DNA from 4 places in the Methylomonas sp. 2F7 genome. Region 2 is predicted to be linked to each of the others. Evidence: riboswitches for the same ligand, from Rfam matches in the RefSeq annotation. Region 2 holds a riboswitch; each other region holds the start of a gene.
What was found. Region 2 has a riboswitch for cyclic di-GMP ahead of ACR64Q_RS02045 (hypothetical protein). Riboswitches for the same ligand answer to the same signal wherever they lie in the genome.
Positions count from the first base shown of each region.

Region 1: another riboswitch for cyclic di-GMP. It lies ahead of ACR64Q_RS12620 (hypothetical protein); the one in region 2 lies ahead of ACR64Q_RS02045 (hypothetical protein).
Region 3: another riboswitch for cyclic di-GMP. It lies ahead of ACR64Q_RS03360 (hypothetical protein); the one in region 2 lies ahead of ACR64Q_RS02045 (hypothetical protein).
Region 4: another riboswitch for cyclic di-GMP. It lies ahead of ACR64Q_RS22260 (VPLPA-CTERM sorting domain-containing protein); the one in region 2 lies ahead of ACR64Q_RS02045 (hypothetical protein).

Region 1 covers NZ_CP195203.1:2,845,992-2,849,656, reverse strand. Annotated here, with positions in the region: gene gspL (type II secretion system protein GspL) at 1-908, shown strand, start outside; gene gspM (type II secretion system protein GspM) at 889-1,404, shown strand; cyclic di-GMP riboswitch class I at 2,125-2,203, shown strand; gene ACR64Q_RS12620 (hypothetical protein) at 2,243-3,034, shown strand; gene ACR64Q_RS12615 (hypothetical protein) at 3,135-3,665, shown strand, end outside.
Region 2 covers NZ_CP195203.1:424,877-428,541, forward strand. Annotated here, with positions in the region: gene ACR64Q_RS02040 (TonB-dependent siderophore receptor) at 1-1,094, shown strand, start outside; cyclic di-GMP riboswitch class I at 1,173-1,251, shown strand; gene ACR64Q_RS02045 (hypothetical protein) at 1,324-2,100, shown strand; gene ACR64Q_RS02050 (hypothetical protein) at 2,170-3,030, shown strand; gene ACR64Q_RS02055 (hypothetical protein) at 3,030-3,665, shown strand, end outside.
Region 3 covers NZ_CP195203.1:703,317-706,981, reverse strand. Annotated here, with positions in the region: gene ACR64Q_RS03370 (ATP-binding protein) at 1-1,344, opposite strand, end outside; gene ACR64Q_RS03365 (hypothetical protein) at 1,634-1,909, opposite strand; cyclic di-GMP riboswitch class I at 2,287-2,367, shown strand; gene ACR64Q_RS03360 (hypothetical protein) at 2,461-3,441, shown strand; gene ACR64Q_RS03355 (hypothetical protein) at 3,541-3,665, shown strand, end outside.
Region 4 covers NZ_CP195203.1:4,935,195-4,938,859, reverse strand. Annotated here, with positions in the region: gene lpxC (UDP-3-O-acyl-N-acetylglucosamine deacetylase) at 1-343, shown strand, start outside; cyclic di-GMP riboswitch class I at 765-839, shown strand; gene ACR64Q_RS22260 (VPLPA-CTERM sorting domain-containing protein) at 1,285-2,034, shown strand; gene ACR64Q_RS22255 (hypothetical protein) at 2,230-3,066, shown strand; gene ACR64Q_RS22250 (cytochrome-c peroxidase) at 3,284-3,665, shown strand, end outside.

The DNA.
Region 1 (3,665 bases), 2.4 Mb from region 2:
AGGACCGGGATAAACTCGCCGTGGCGGCGATTACGCACGACACATTAGCGGCGCGGCTTACTCCGTTTCGCGAAGCCGGTTTAGAGCTGGCAGCTGCGTATCCGGAAACCTTATGCCTGCCGTATCGGCCTGGACAAACGACTTTGTTGCTCGAAGAAAGCAACGCAATTTTGCGCAGCGCTGCCTATTTGGGCGGCGGCGTGGATGCGCAATTTCTGCCGCAACTGCTGGAAAAAGCCTGTGCCGAAGGTGCCGATTTCCAGACTTTACTGATATGCAAACACAGCGAAGACACCCAGCTGCCGGATGGTTTGGCAAATAACGGTTTGGAAACAGTCATAGCCAAGCCTTTGCAATTCATGGCGAGCTCAGTCGAGTCATTGCCAGCCGAGCTGAATTTGTTGAGCGGTGCGTATGCCGTCAGTCATCGTCCAAAAGGCCGCTGGCAACAGTGGCTGCCGGCGGCCATCATTTTGGCTGCGGCCTTGGCGGTGCAGAGCTACGCTTTACTACATACCTATTGGCAACAACAAGCCGAACTAAGCGAGTTGGAAGCGAAAAGCCAAGAGCTGTTCAAACAAACTTTTCCCGATGTGAAACGCATCGTCAATGTCAAAGCTCAGGCCGAGCAACAGCTGGCGCAGCTCAGAAAACAACAGGCTTTTGCCGGTAGCGGCTTCATGCGCTTGATCTACCGTTCCGGATTGGTGTTGAAAGACGCGCCGGCCGTACACTTGAAAAAGCTCAATTTCCTGAACGGCGGTTTGCAGTTACATCTGCTTGCCGACGACATCGGCCAACTGGAGCAATTCAAACAGCAGTTGCAAATCAGCATGCAGGTGAAAATTCAATCCGCCGACAGCGGCGCAAACGGCGTGGAGGCGCAACTTGAGATTCGCGAAAAATGATTTAGCGCAGCGTTTTGCCGAATTAACGCCCAGAGAGCGAGTACTGGCGCTGGGTGGTGTGCTGGTCGTGCTGATGTATGGCGCTTACCTGCTGTTTTACCAACCAATTGCTGAACAAAGCCGCTTGCTGACCCTAAAAATCCAGGCGCAACAGCAAATCTATACCTACTTAGAACAAGTCGGTAACGAAGTGGCGGCTTTGCGGCAACAGGCTACGGTTGATGCACCGGCATTGGAAGGCGCTAATCAATCGCCGATGGCGGTAGTCGATTTCAGCAGCCAGCAGCTGGAGATAAAACCGGCGATCAAACACCTGTCGCCGGAAGGCGAGGATAAAGTCAGCGTCTGGCTGGAACATCTGGCCTTCGACCGACTGATGTCCTGGCTGGCGATTCTGGAAACCAAACACCGCTTGCAAGTGCTGCAAATCGATGTCGAAAAACCGGCCGATGCTGATGGCATCGTCAATGCCAAGGTCTTACTGGGTGTTGTTTAGTCTGCTCAGGTATCGTCGCTCCCTCGCAGGCGGGAGCCCAGTTGCCGCAGCTGATTTGCTGCGCGGTCCCAAGGCGTCCAGTTTCCCCTGAATGCCGAGTCCAGAATTCATTGATAGCTTAAAACTTGCCTTCCATGGCACTGGATGCCCGCTCTTGTGCCCTGTGGGTATCCCGGCGGGCATCACGGACTTCTTGGGTTTAGCTGAAGTAGCTCAATAGTCAGGATACGCCTTGCCGTCCACAGCTCACGACAATTCATACCTGGACCACGTCCCACTGCTATTAAGTTAAGAGCGGATGGTTCTATCTCCCCTCATCCCAACCTTCTCCTGGAGGGAGAAGGGGCTTCTTCCTTCGCTCAATGGCAGTGAGGCAATGCCCGCAAAAAGAATCTTAAATTTCATAGCTACCGCCCGCGCCCGATCATCCGCTGAATTTTCGTGTTAGCGGTCGGCTTTGTAATACAGATGTATTACATGTCACGTGAATTTAACAATGCTGTAACCGAAAAGCCGCTATTGCTCTGGAATAATCCGCGTCAAGTTGAAGGGTCGAGGATCGGCAGTTCAGCAAGGATTCAGGAGCAACTAGGGAACACGGACGGCACGGACAAGGAGCGGCTAAGGAAGAGGATAGGGAGGAGGCTAAGGGGGAAATGGTAGCGGGGGCAACAAAAGCGGCGCTGTCAGGATGTTAGATAGCGTCGAGTACGATCTAAAGCGTGTAAAAGCCAAACTCGTTGTGAAGCGGGGACGGAAAGTCACAGGTCTTGCAGGTCAAGACGGCTGGGCTGTCACCTTATGTCATTAATCGAAATTTAAACATGAGGTTTTAAAAATGAAATTGTCTAAAAAATTGTTGGCAGTTGCAGTATTGGCGGCGGCCGCTTCAGGCGCCGCGGAAGCGCGTATCCAAGCTATCGGTGATGCAACAGCAGACGGTAGCGAGTTTTTGTTCAACCTGGTTGACTACACAGCGAAAACTTCATTTACACTGGATTTGGGTATCACTGTTGAGCAATTTCTGGCTAACCCTAGCCAATCATTGTCTTTCTCACTGAGCGACAACAACTTTCAATCATTCGCTGCTGCTTACACTGCCGGCAACGACGTTGCTTGGGGAGTTTCTGGTGGTCATGGGATCCTGGCTGACCTGACTGACCTGCCTAAATTTGGTTTCTACACAACGTCAGTAGTTCCTTCTCCTGCCGTCATCGATAGCAATGCAGGCGACATTGGTAATACTATGAGTAAATGGAACGTTATGGTTGGTTCTGTTCAAACTCAAGATGCCAATTCTAACAATCTGAGCACCTTTAGAACTGTTGGCCAACAAGGTTATACAGCTGTTTACGGTAACGATTTCCAAACTGCTTTGCCATTTGCCGCCCAAGGTCAGTTAGGCAATGCTTTGGCGTTCGTTCATGAAAAAGTCAATGCCGACGATTTCGATACTGGAGAATTGGAAACTTTCCCAGGTACATGGAATTTTTCATTTAGCGGTAACGTGGGTTCTTTGACCTATACCGCTGCACCCGCTGCTGTGCCACTGCCTGCCGCAGTTTGGATGTTCGGCGCCGGCTTGATGGGCGTACTGCGCGCCACTCGTCGTAAATCATTGGCGGTTTAATCCCGCAAACGTCTTGAGCCGGCCGGATTCTGCTTTGCTGGTTCCCCCTTCATGAACGGGTCGGCTCAAACTTTAAATTCAATCAATTGAGAGATATACAATGAAAAAGCAATTATTGTCTGCTGCTATCGCAGTGGCTTCTCTGGCAGGTTTCTCGCAAGGTGCATCCGCACATGCGCCAAGCGTCACGCCGGATATCGAAATCTTTATGTCCGGCGCTAGCGCGCAAGACAAAGCCCTGGCGGCATTGTTTGTTAATTTGTGCGACGCCGGTACTTTGGATGTATTTAAAGACAACGGTACAGCGGGTTCCGAAGGTAAAAACCATAGTGCTTATTTCTGCACACTGAACTCTACTAACGTACCCGGCCTGACCGTCAACGGTGCTGCCGCAACCACGGCTAAAGTATTGTTCCACAAACGTTCTGCCGGCGGTTCTGCGCAAGGTGTTAACCCGCTGATCGACGGCGTGGCGATTGCTGCTATGCGTATTGACAACGGTAACTGCACCCAACAAGGCGCGACCAACACTTGGTTTTGCAACGCCAGCGGCGCTAACCTGACCAACGTGCTGTCCGATGCCGGTATTTCCGATGTCGAGCCAAAATTGTTCGTCGGTCCTAACAAACCT
Region 2 (3,665 bases):
TGTTTCAACAACAGCAAGAGCGCAGCGTGCTGGGCAATTTGCAGGGTAATTTCAAGCTGGGTCCGAGCGAAAACAATCTGTTGCTGGGCGCGGATTACAGTCGCTTGCGCGATGCAGGCTTTATCGAGGGCGATTTTGGCCCCTTGGGTTTGGGTGTCGGTACGGTCGATCTGCGGGCGCCGATATTTGACACCCCTTATGCTGTGCCGGGGCCGGGCCTGGAAAATCAGTTCATCGAAAACATCACTTACGGCGCTTACCTCCAGTGGCAAAGCACGCTCTACCGGCGTTTGCATTGGCTGTCCGGTGTCAGGCTGGGCAAGGTTGGCATCGATTTTAATAATGCGCAAACCGGGGTACACGCTAAAACCGATACGCTGAAATGGCTGCCGCGACTCGGTGGCGTGATTGATCTGAACGACGAGGTTTCCTGGTTTGTTTCCTACAGCGAAGGCATGCGCGGTCAACCCTTTGTGAATTTTGTCGATAGGCCGGCACCGGAATTATCCAACCATCTGGAAACCGGCCTGAAATTCAATGTTGCGAACCAATTCAGCGGCCAATTGGCGCTGTATCAAATCGAGCGCAGCCAGGTCGCGGTTACCGACAGCAGCGATTTTCAGCGGCGTTCGGTCGCCGCAGGGCAGCAACGCTCGCGCGGTGTTGAAATGGATTTGCTCTGGCAACCGGTCGAGGGCTTCAGCGTGCTGGCGAACTATGCGCATACCGACGCCCAGTTCATGGACGACGAAGCCGGGGTGGCTGCCGGCACTCGCTTAGCCCAAGTCCCGGAGGATGCCGGGCGGCTCTGGGCGCATTACCGTTTTCAGCAGGATGCGCTGCAAGGCTTTAGCTTGGGTTTCGGCGTTTATGCCCGTGCCGGGGCGTATTTGTCCGACGACAACCGCTTCAAAACCGCCGGCTACCACAGCTTCGACGCGGCGTTAGCTTACGAAACCGGGCGTTTCAAATGGGCGGCCACCGTCAAGAATCTCAGCGATGAGGATTATTTTCAGCCCTACGGCTATTTCGAGGGCCGGGTGGCGCCCGCGCCCGGCCGCGCGGGATTCCTGAGTCTTTCGATCAAGTATTGATGCCGTCGTTATCTATTTGCCACAGGAGTTTTTCAGGAGCACCTCACTCAGGGACTTAGAGTGATGTCGTAAGGACCGCGACAAACATGCCACATCCGCCGCGAGACGGAGCCGGAAAGCCACGGGTCTTGGAGATTAAGACAGCCGGGTTACCTGCAAGTTAAATGCCCTAAATTCGGGCTGGCGATTTGCAGATTAACTTTAACCGTAATTTATTAAGGAATAAAAAATGACAATCTTGCACTACAACCGCACTCAACTGGCAAGCGCCGGCCTGTTAGCCTTCAGCGCATTGACCGCCGTTTTAGCGCCTGCAACAGCGAGCGCTGCACAAGTTAGCGGCGATGCCACCATCACCATCAACAATGCCGCTTTTGCGGCGGCATCTGTCAATGTCGGCAGCGGGTATCCGAATGGCTGGATTGTCGCGAAACATTGGGGCGCCAGCGATAACTTACTCGGCATTACCGGCGCAACCAACGGCGGAACGGCGCTATCGGCAACCGCTAGCACAGCGATGTCGTTTGCGGTTAACAGCAACACCACGACCAACAGCTATCCGGCTGCCGGTCCCTATGGCCGTACCGAACAAGCCACAACGATGGACGCCGGCAACACCTCGATCGGTCAAATCGGTCTGAACGGCGCCTGGTTGTTGACCAGCCAAGGCGGCAGCGGCATTTTGACGCCCTACGACTTTAGCCTGGTAAAAACCGGGAGCACCTGGAATATAAAAACCTTTGATACCGGTTTCGGCTACCAAAATTTCTTGAAGCTGACCAACGTCGCCGAGTCGCTGAACAGCAATGGCGAATTACTGCTGAGCGGCGATTTGCAATGGACCGGTTTGTGGGCCGGTTTGGTTGGTGCCAATACCAATGCCGTGGTCGGTACCTTTAGCCTGGCGCCGTCCGCTGTGCCGGTGCCTGCGGCCGTGTGGATGTTCGGCAGCGGTCTGCTGGGCTTGCTGGGTGCAAGTCGCAAAAAAGCCTCTGTCGCGGCTTAGACCCTAAAGTTCCCTGGGCGAATGTTTGTTTTGCCCAGGGCCAAGAACTTCCGCAATACGAGCTACATTATGAAAATCAATAACCTTAGATCATCTGCCTGGCTATTAGCCGTTTTCAGTGTATTGTCGATCAGCCAAGCCCACGCCGCGACAGTAAACGGCGGTGCGCTGGTCCTTAACCTAAACCGCGATGTGCTAATCGCCAGCGTCGATGTGAATGACTATCCGGACACACCCACCGCCGACTTTCCGATTTGCTGCCGGCCTTCTATTTATCTGGAAGAGTTTTACGATGCTTCGGCCGCATCAAAAACCTTTGTACAGTTGCGGGACGGCAATGCTCCGGATTTATACGATCTGGTATCCGATGAAATTCCGGCGACCGGGCTGCAATTTAGTGTCAACGGGTTGAGTCCGATAGTTAATCCGGGCGGGCGGCAGAACAGAAATACTAATTTCGCGTTCGAGCCCGGCAATTTATTCGGCACTGCCAGCGGTAGTATCGGTCTGGGCGGCGTCATGCGGTTTAGAGTGGACGTCGAGCCACCAACCAATAGAGTGTTGTTGGGCGACATGACCTTGGAATACGATCCTGCTCTTGAAGCGGCTACGCCCGGGCGTTCCGGTTGGGTGATTACTAATCATATAGGTTTCGATGCGGGCGGTTTTGAGCTGTTTGATGTCACCACCGCAATAGTCGGGGATACTTTAAGTCTCAACGGCAATCTGGGTTTAGGGTGGGGCTTCGATCATCTGGGCGCTCGCGACGCCCGTTTGCGCGATACCCGTATCGGCACCTTCAGCTTTCAAACCACGGTGGTGTCGGGAGAAACGCCGGCGGCCGTACCGGTGCCGATGACGGTATGGCTATTTGCCAGTGGCTTGGCTGGACTGGTTCTGAATGGTCGTTCTAAAAGAGAGATGGTGTAATGAAACAGGATGAAGTTGCAGGATTGACTCGGCCGCGAACTGCTGTGTGCTCCGAGCCTGGCGAACGGCGCACACCGTCTTTTCGTAACGTCAGGCTGATAAAAATCGCGGCAGGCCTAGGCATCGGTTTGACATTGACGACAGCCGCGCAGGCAGGGCCTTCCCCGGTAATAAGCTTTGGACAGTATCGTAGTCATCAGGTCAATGTCGATGCCGGCGGCCAAAACATTGTCGGTGACAAAGGCAACGAACCGACGCTGGCCTTGAATCCGCTGAATCCCGCCAATATCGTTGTGGGCTGGCGTAAGTTCGACTCGCCGCCCACTGCCGTCAAACACGGCGGCTATGCCAATAGCTTCGACGGCGGCGTCAGTTGGGGTACCGGCATGCTGCCGGCCTTGCCGCTGCAAACCCGCACCGATCCGGTGTTGGAGGTTGATGGCCAGGGGAATTTTTATTACCAGTCCCTGGCGATATCGGATAGCACGTCGGTGTTTAAATCCAGCGACGGCGGCGTGACCTGGTCGGAGCCGGTGTATCAGTTTAAAGGCGACAAGAACTGGCTGGCCATCGATAAAACCGGGGGTCCCAGCGACGGGCATATTTACAGCACCTGGCGGCGGCCGGCCGACAGT
Region 3 (3,665 bases), 280 kb from region 2:
CTCCTTAGCTAATAGCGGCAAACTGATTTCGACGCAGGCGCCGCCCGACTCTAAATTACTGAACTGTATTTTACCGCCGAGCCGCTTGATAGTGGTATAAGTCAAAAACAAGCCAACCCCCATGCCTTGCTTATTGCTCTTGACCGGTTGATGCCCGGCAAACTCGATAAATTCAGCGGGCAAACCTGGACCGAAATCCCTGATTTTCAAGTTTAGTGTTTCTTCATCCCATTCCACATGAAACTCGATGCCCGCATCGACCGGCGATGCCTCAGCTGCGTTATTTAGAATATTGATGATAGAGTGAGTCACGGTACGTTCCGCAATCACGCGCGCATCCATATCCACATTCGGCGAAATAAATAGTTTCAGCCGGGTAGCGGCTTTATGCGTGCGCCACTGGCCCAATACTTCATCGATATACTCGCTCACCAGCATCACCTTGCCGGATTCCGCCCGCATCTCGCCGGCGGAGGCCGACATCACCGACAAGGCTTGTTTGCAGCGATCAATCTGCTGCTGAACAATCACCAGTTTCTGGTGCATATCCGGATAACGATGTTCCGACAACTCTTCCGCCATCTCATGCGTCAAAATGGCAATCGTCCCCAACGGTGTGCCCATATCGTGCGCGGCACTAGCCGCCAAGGTGCCCAGGGATACAACTCGTTCGTCGCGTAGCGCACTCTCGCGGGCATCCGCTAAATTTCGCTCACGTTCTTTCAAGGTTTTGGACAGTTCGACTACGAAAAAAGCTACCAAGCCGGCGCTAAACACAAAACCAAACCACATACCAAATACATGCAGATTGAAATACCGCCTGTCGTTCATCAAATGCATTTGCAGACTCATTTCCGGCGTCATCTCCGCCATTGCCGGATGCGCCATATGCGGCTCCACGGCCGGCAAGGGTACGTTGTAGGCAATCAGCACGGTATAGACGCAGGACGTAATGATTACCATATTCCAGGCATAAGCCTGCGGTAGCATGATAGCGGTAACAATTAAAGGTAAAAGAAACACCCAAATAATCGGGTTTGACGCGCCGCCAGTGAGATAAAGCAAATAGGCCAGCGCCAACACATCCATGCATATTTGCGAAAAAATCTCGTGCTCGGTTACTTCTTCCGGCGTTCTCAGTCGCAGCCAGGTGTATAGATTGAGTATGGAAATCGCAAAAATCGCCAGCCACAACTGATTTTGCGGCAAATTGATACCCAAACCGTTCACCGCGATAAATACCGCTACCGTGACGGCAAACAGCATCAAATTTCTAAGAATGTATAACCAACGCAGGTTTTCGCGAATGGAGATTTCGGCTTTGGGCAGAATGTGTGAAAGCATAGAAACAACACTAAATTGAAGAAAGCACCGCAGCGATATACTACCGCCGCTCGCTTAATAAGGTGGAAAGCCAACCAAACTTGGATGGCGGCCACCTGAGTATTCACAATCGATTTTTGGTAGCAAAACCTTAACCCCGTTTGCTCACCCGATATAAACCCCTACGCGCCTTGGCAAATACGGAATTAAGCTAGCCGCTTAAAAGATCGAAAGAAAATCTACGAGCTAATCTTTCCGGAGCAAACACAAAGGTCTGACGAATCATGCCCCTAAAAAATAGTGCGGCATATCACGCACCGGCCAAACGCCAGCCGCCGTTTTTATCCACCCATCTCATGCTCAGCCAATACCAGAACGTCATGGGCAGCATCATCGCAAACCATTCCCAATCGTCGATTAAAAATAATTTGGCAACCCAGCCGTTGCCATCGAAATAGAGTGGCCAAGGCACACAGTACAGAGTAAAAACAATACTACTCCAGATCAACAGTAACGCACCTTTGCGGGTTTCTATACTGGACAGGGCCAGGAACACCCACAACGGGATTTTATCGGTTTTTTGCATACATCTCTCCACTGAAAAATCTCATACCAACCCAATTAGCGGCGCAACAACCTAACAATAAATGACCAGAAAAGAAAGGAGTTCCTGATCTAATTCGCGAAAACAAACTGCCATATCCAGGCGAGACCATTCACCAACAATTAAACTGTGTTATATAAACCAAGCGCCTGAGCCATTTCCCAGAGCTTCGCCCGATACTCACTCAAGTCACCCTCGACAAAATAAGCCGTAATAGGCTGAAATTTATATATTTTATTAAGTTGGCCCATTATTCGCTTTTCCTAGTGAACTTGCTTCGTGGTTTGCTTTCCGAAAAGCGGTTAGTAGGTCTCTATCCCTGCCATGTCTGCCGCTGGCGTAATTAGCAAATCTCTGAAAGCAAGAATTGCCACACCCGTCGAGAGGCGGGGCCGGAAAGCCACGGTTCTTAAAAATAACAAGAAAGCCGGGTTGCTAGATGTCGTGGATGAGAGCCGTTCGATTTTTAACGAAGCGGCTAATCACTAAGGACATTTTAATTCTGCGCGTACTACTTTCTTTCGAGGGAAATAATGAAAAATTTTGCAAAAATAATAGCTGCATCAACTACTCTGGTGGCGTCTTTAGCCGTATCTCCAACCGTATTCGCTCATAACAGCTACAACCTGGGCGGGTATGGAGACATCAGCCCTACCGGAGGCACTGGCGGACTTCCAGGCGGCACTTCCGGCGGCAATGCCATTGCCCAAACCCTGGCCGGCAACCAAGCCGTTTGGACGAACGGTCCCATTACACCATGGCTGGATTCCTCCACGACCTTGCCATCCATAGGCTATTTGGGATTGCACAATAGGACCACTACACGCATAGTCGAGACCGGCAACTATTGTGGCGGCACCACAACAGCGGATTGTGTCGGCACGGCAAACACCAATACCAATAGCCTGTTAAGACAGGTTTACAACTACAACCACAACGCAGCCAACGCCGGCAATCAGTTACCTACCGATGTTCAGTTTGCGGTTGGCGCCAACTCCTGGCAGGCCGGCGTTTCTGCCGCTAATACCGGCTTGGATTTCGCCAATGTGCATACCAGCACTGGAAGCGGCAATCCGGAAGCTAATTTGCTGACAACCGGTCCGCTGTATTTGAACATTACCTTAGCAGACGATTTGAGCGACATCGCTCTCGGTTCTCAGAAATTGGCATTTTCCGTGTATGGCGGTTGGGCGCAAGGCCCAGGCTTGACTGGATTGACATTACTGACGACGCAATTGGCAGTCAATGCCGGCGACAGCCTGGGTGTCAGTTTAGCTTTGCAAGGTTATCAGTTTAATGGTGCGGGAACAGGTGGCGAATACACCATCGCCATTGGTGACCAAAGCGCAGCCGGCGGCAAATACAAGCTGACACTGACTACCAACGAAGTGGCGCAATATGCCAACAATATCGTGGTCGCGTCTGTGCCTGTTCCAGGCGCAGTCTGGCTGTTCGGCAGCGCCATGGCCGGCTTGATCGGTTTCGGTCGCCGCAAACAACCACTAGCGGCTTAATTGCCAAGCGGGATTGCCACCAGACAACGGCAATCCCCTCGCCAAGCATTGTTTAACGAAAGGCTTCCTCTCATTTATTTCATTCGATAGAGATCCAAAATGACTGCAAACTCACCCTTTAAAAAACTAGTATTAGCGGGCGCCATGGGCGCGCTGATGTCAGTCAGCGGCTTGGCTAGCGCTCACGTAACCTACAATTTGGCTGCCGGCGATACCTTCCCGCC
Region 4 (3,665 bases), 4.5 Mb from region 2:
GGACATCGAGTTTTTGCGTGAAAACAATCTGGCGCTGGGCGGCAGCCTGGATAACGCCATCGTGGTGGACGACGACAAAGTATTGAACGAAGACGGTCTGCGTTATGCCGACGAATTTGTGAAACACAAAATCCTCGATGCCATCGGCGACTTATATTTGCTGGGCTACAGCCTGATCGGCGAATATCAAGGCTTCAAATCCGGCCACGCGCTGAACAACAAGTTGTTGCTAAGTCTAATGAACGACAAAGACGCCTGGGAAATGGTGACTTTCGAAAATGCCGAAGAAGCACCCATATCCTTCATGCATTCCGCGCAAACTTCGGCTAGAGCTACCGGCTAAGACCAACCCCGCCAAATACCCGGAATAAACGGCGGAGGCCCAAGCCTCCCCGTCCCTTCCAGCCAATTTTTAAAGAATTTTCCAGCTAATATTGCCCTAAATGAGTAGCCATGGCCCTTTCAGAAATGGCCGACTCTCTAGGCTGGCTCTAATTCATCTGCTCATCCCGATGGCAAAGTCTATCCCTGCAAAAAGTAAGGGATATAACTCAAAATACGTGAAATAACTCATCCCCTAGTATTAAAGCCAGCTGGAGCCCCGGAAAACAGCCACGCTTATTGCAGCCCCACCATCTCAAAGCAAACCATTTATCCCCTTGTTTTATATATAAATATTCATACAAAAAAGCTGACCACCCACACTTAGCGTTATTCTGGCGCATATTTTGCTTAGCTATTAATGCTGCACCCTCTGGGCGCAGCCAACAAGTCGCCACACTCGTCGCAAGGCGGGGCCGGAAAGCTGCGGATCTGATTCAGATAGTCGAGCTACCTCTTTTGAGCAGGCAAGAGAAGGGATTAGCGGGTCGATATGGAAACGACGACAACTATCCCCTAGCAGTCGCTCACTGGTCAGGAATAGTTTGTTATATCACCTGATTGGTCTGAACCCATTGTTTAACACACTGTGCAAACTAGCCCGGTATTTCAAACTCTTTGGACTGCTTCTCTCGCAAACATAGCGCGGCATGATCAATCCGGGAATATTGAAATACTTAGTGGTTTTAAGACCGTTCAAATTGCGCGGGAAGCCGTTGGTCAAACGGCCAGCCCTAGGCCCTTACCGTACGAACAGGATCGAACAGTAAGAGCCTGGCATCGCGGCAGCGGGCACATGTGCGTTAGACAACAACTCGTAAAGGGAAATACGAAACCTTGAATGTCGCCGGTAGAGACTACCGGTAAAAATCTACGTCTTACTCTATTTAAAGGAATTGAATTATGTCTGTTAACACTAGAAATGCCCAAACCTTAAAAAAGGTGGCTGCAACACTTGCCATTTCACTTTTAGGCCTAAGCAGCGCACAGGCCGAGGTCGTAAACGGAACCATCTATAAGACCGTCGACCCGGTTCACGGCGCCGGTACCACAATCGATTTCTATTCGTTTTCGTTGTCATCGGCTGCCAATGTTGTCATCGATGTGCTGGCGAATGAAGGCTACGCAGCGGGCTGGGGCGCACATCCCGGCGCCTATGTCGATATCAACGGCGACGGCGAACTAACCCTGGCGGATAGCCAATTCCGCATTTTTCAGGATACGGTCTCACTCACTACGGAAATAGTCAGCGGCGACGACAGTCCAGCCTACACCATACCTGGCAATACCGGCGGATGGGCCGACGGCAGCTTGTTGAGCCGAGACTCCTATCTGGCGACTGCTTTGGACGTAGGCAATTACATTATTGCTTTTGGAGATTACTCTCTCACCATTGAAGAAGCCGTGCTGGGTTTCAATAAGGGCGACACGATTACCGGTGCAACTGGCCTCAACCCTGTAACTGGCACCACAGGTCAGGATCATTTTGACTATCAAATAACCCTTACCGCTAACGACTACGTCACTGGAGCCAACCTGCCTTTAACCATAACTGCACAGGGCGTTAGCGCAGTACCGGTGCCAGGGGCCGTTTGGTTGTTTGGTTCTGCGTTAGCGGGATTAGGCGTATTCGGCAAACGCCGCACCGCATAAACCACAGGGAGTAAGAGCGAGTAGGTAAACCGACATCAGCTATCGACTTACCCCTCGCAATGCATATTAAAACTTTGGAATCGTCCACTTTTGGCTGCCAGGCCCGAAACACCTCAGACGAATCCAGATTAAACAGCAACTTAAATCTACCACAATCGTAAACCGCGATGTGGTGGATATTGGAGACACTCAAAAATGAACATCGATTTACAAAACATTTTCAAAATCACCCTATCTTCCGCTGCCTTATCCTTTGCCTTCGCTCAACCCGCCGCGGCGGCTTGGACAGGTGCCGATAACACCCTTGAGTTGGGCACTAGCATCTCAAACCCCAGTTTCAATTCCAGCAATCTGGGCTTCGCGGGCAATCCGGCTCTGTCCAACGATGGCTGGGGCATGCAAGGCGCATTTACCAACTTCTATCTAAGCTCATCAGCCCAATCCGTGACCGTAGACGCGCGCTCATCCGCTGCAAACTTTCCGGCGTTTTCAATCTTCAGAACCAATGTGGCTTATTCGGGCGAAACGGTCGGCGTCGATACACCGGCAGAGCTAACCGGCCAAATCCATAAATTCAACTCGGTCGGCCAAGCCGGAGATCCAGGCATCATCTGGGCAACAGGCGCTGACGGCATTGTCGAAACGCTGGGCTACGTCAGTTCCTCCAGCAAAAACTACGTTAACTCGTTCGGCGGCGTCATCGACTCCGGTGCACACGATGTCAGTATCGACGACCTCTATGAAACCGGCGTATCCGGCTCGACAGGTGTCACCGGTAACCCTGCGTTTGCCAACACCAAAAGATACGCTACCTTGACGCTGAACGATTTGCAGGCCGGCTGGTATGCAGTGTTCGTCGGCGGCGCAGACGTCCTCGGCTCCAGCGCCGGTATCTCCTTGAACATTTCCGCGTCGGCGGCCGCCTCTACATACACCCCACCTGCCGCGGTACCCGTGCCTTCGGCTGTTTGGTTGTTCGGTAGCGCGCTGGCCGGCTTTTTGGGCATAGGCCGAGGCAAACGCAACGCTTAAGCGTTAACCAACACACAAGGAAGCGCTTAAACCCAAAAGACTTAAGCCTGTGTTCGTGTAAATACGGAATTTGGCGAGAGACTTCGCTAAAGGAATAAGGATGGCCGATAAATTACTTGCTGTGGTTTATCGGCCTTTTTTCGTTCACGCCCGCCCGTTGTAAGCGGTTTGGGCAGTATTTTTTCGCCACTTAACCATTTCTCAGTGGAGTTTCACCATGACATTGTTTCGTCATAGCCTATTAGCGATTGTCTTAGCCGGAACTGCGCTGCTCAGTTTCAATGCAGCCGCGTTCGAATTGGCGCTAGGGCCGATGCCGATAAGCCTGAAGCATTTGCCCGTTCCGCCCGTCCCTGGATTATTGGACGGCCCGGACCCTATTGTCGTCAACAAGAATGCCGCGATTGTCTTGGGCAAGGCGCTATTCTGGGATACTAACGTTGGCAGCGACGGCATGGCCTGCGCATCTTGCCACTTTCACGCCGGCGCCGACGGCAGGGTAAAAAATCAGCTTGCACCGGGCGGCCAATCCAGCCCTTTAAGCAACCAAGAATTCAGCAATGCCATGACTGGTGCGTCGTTGGGACCGAATCATACCC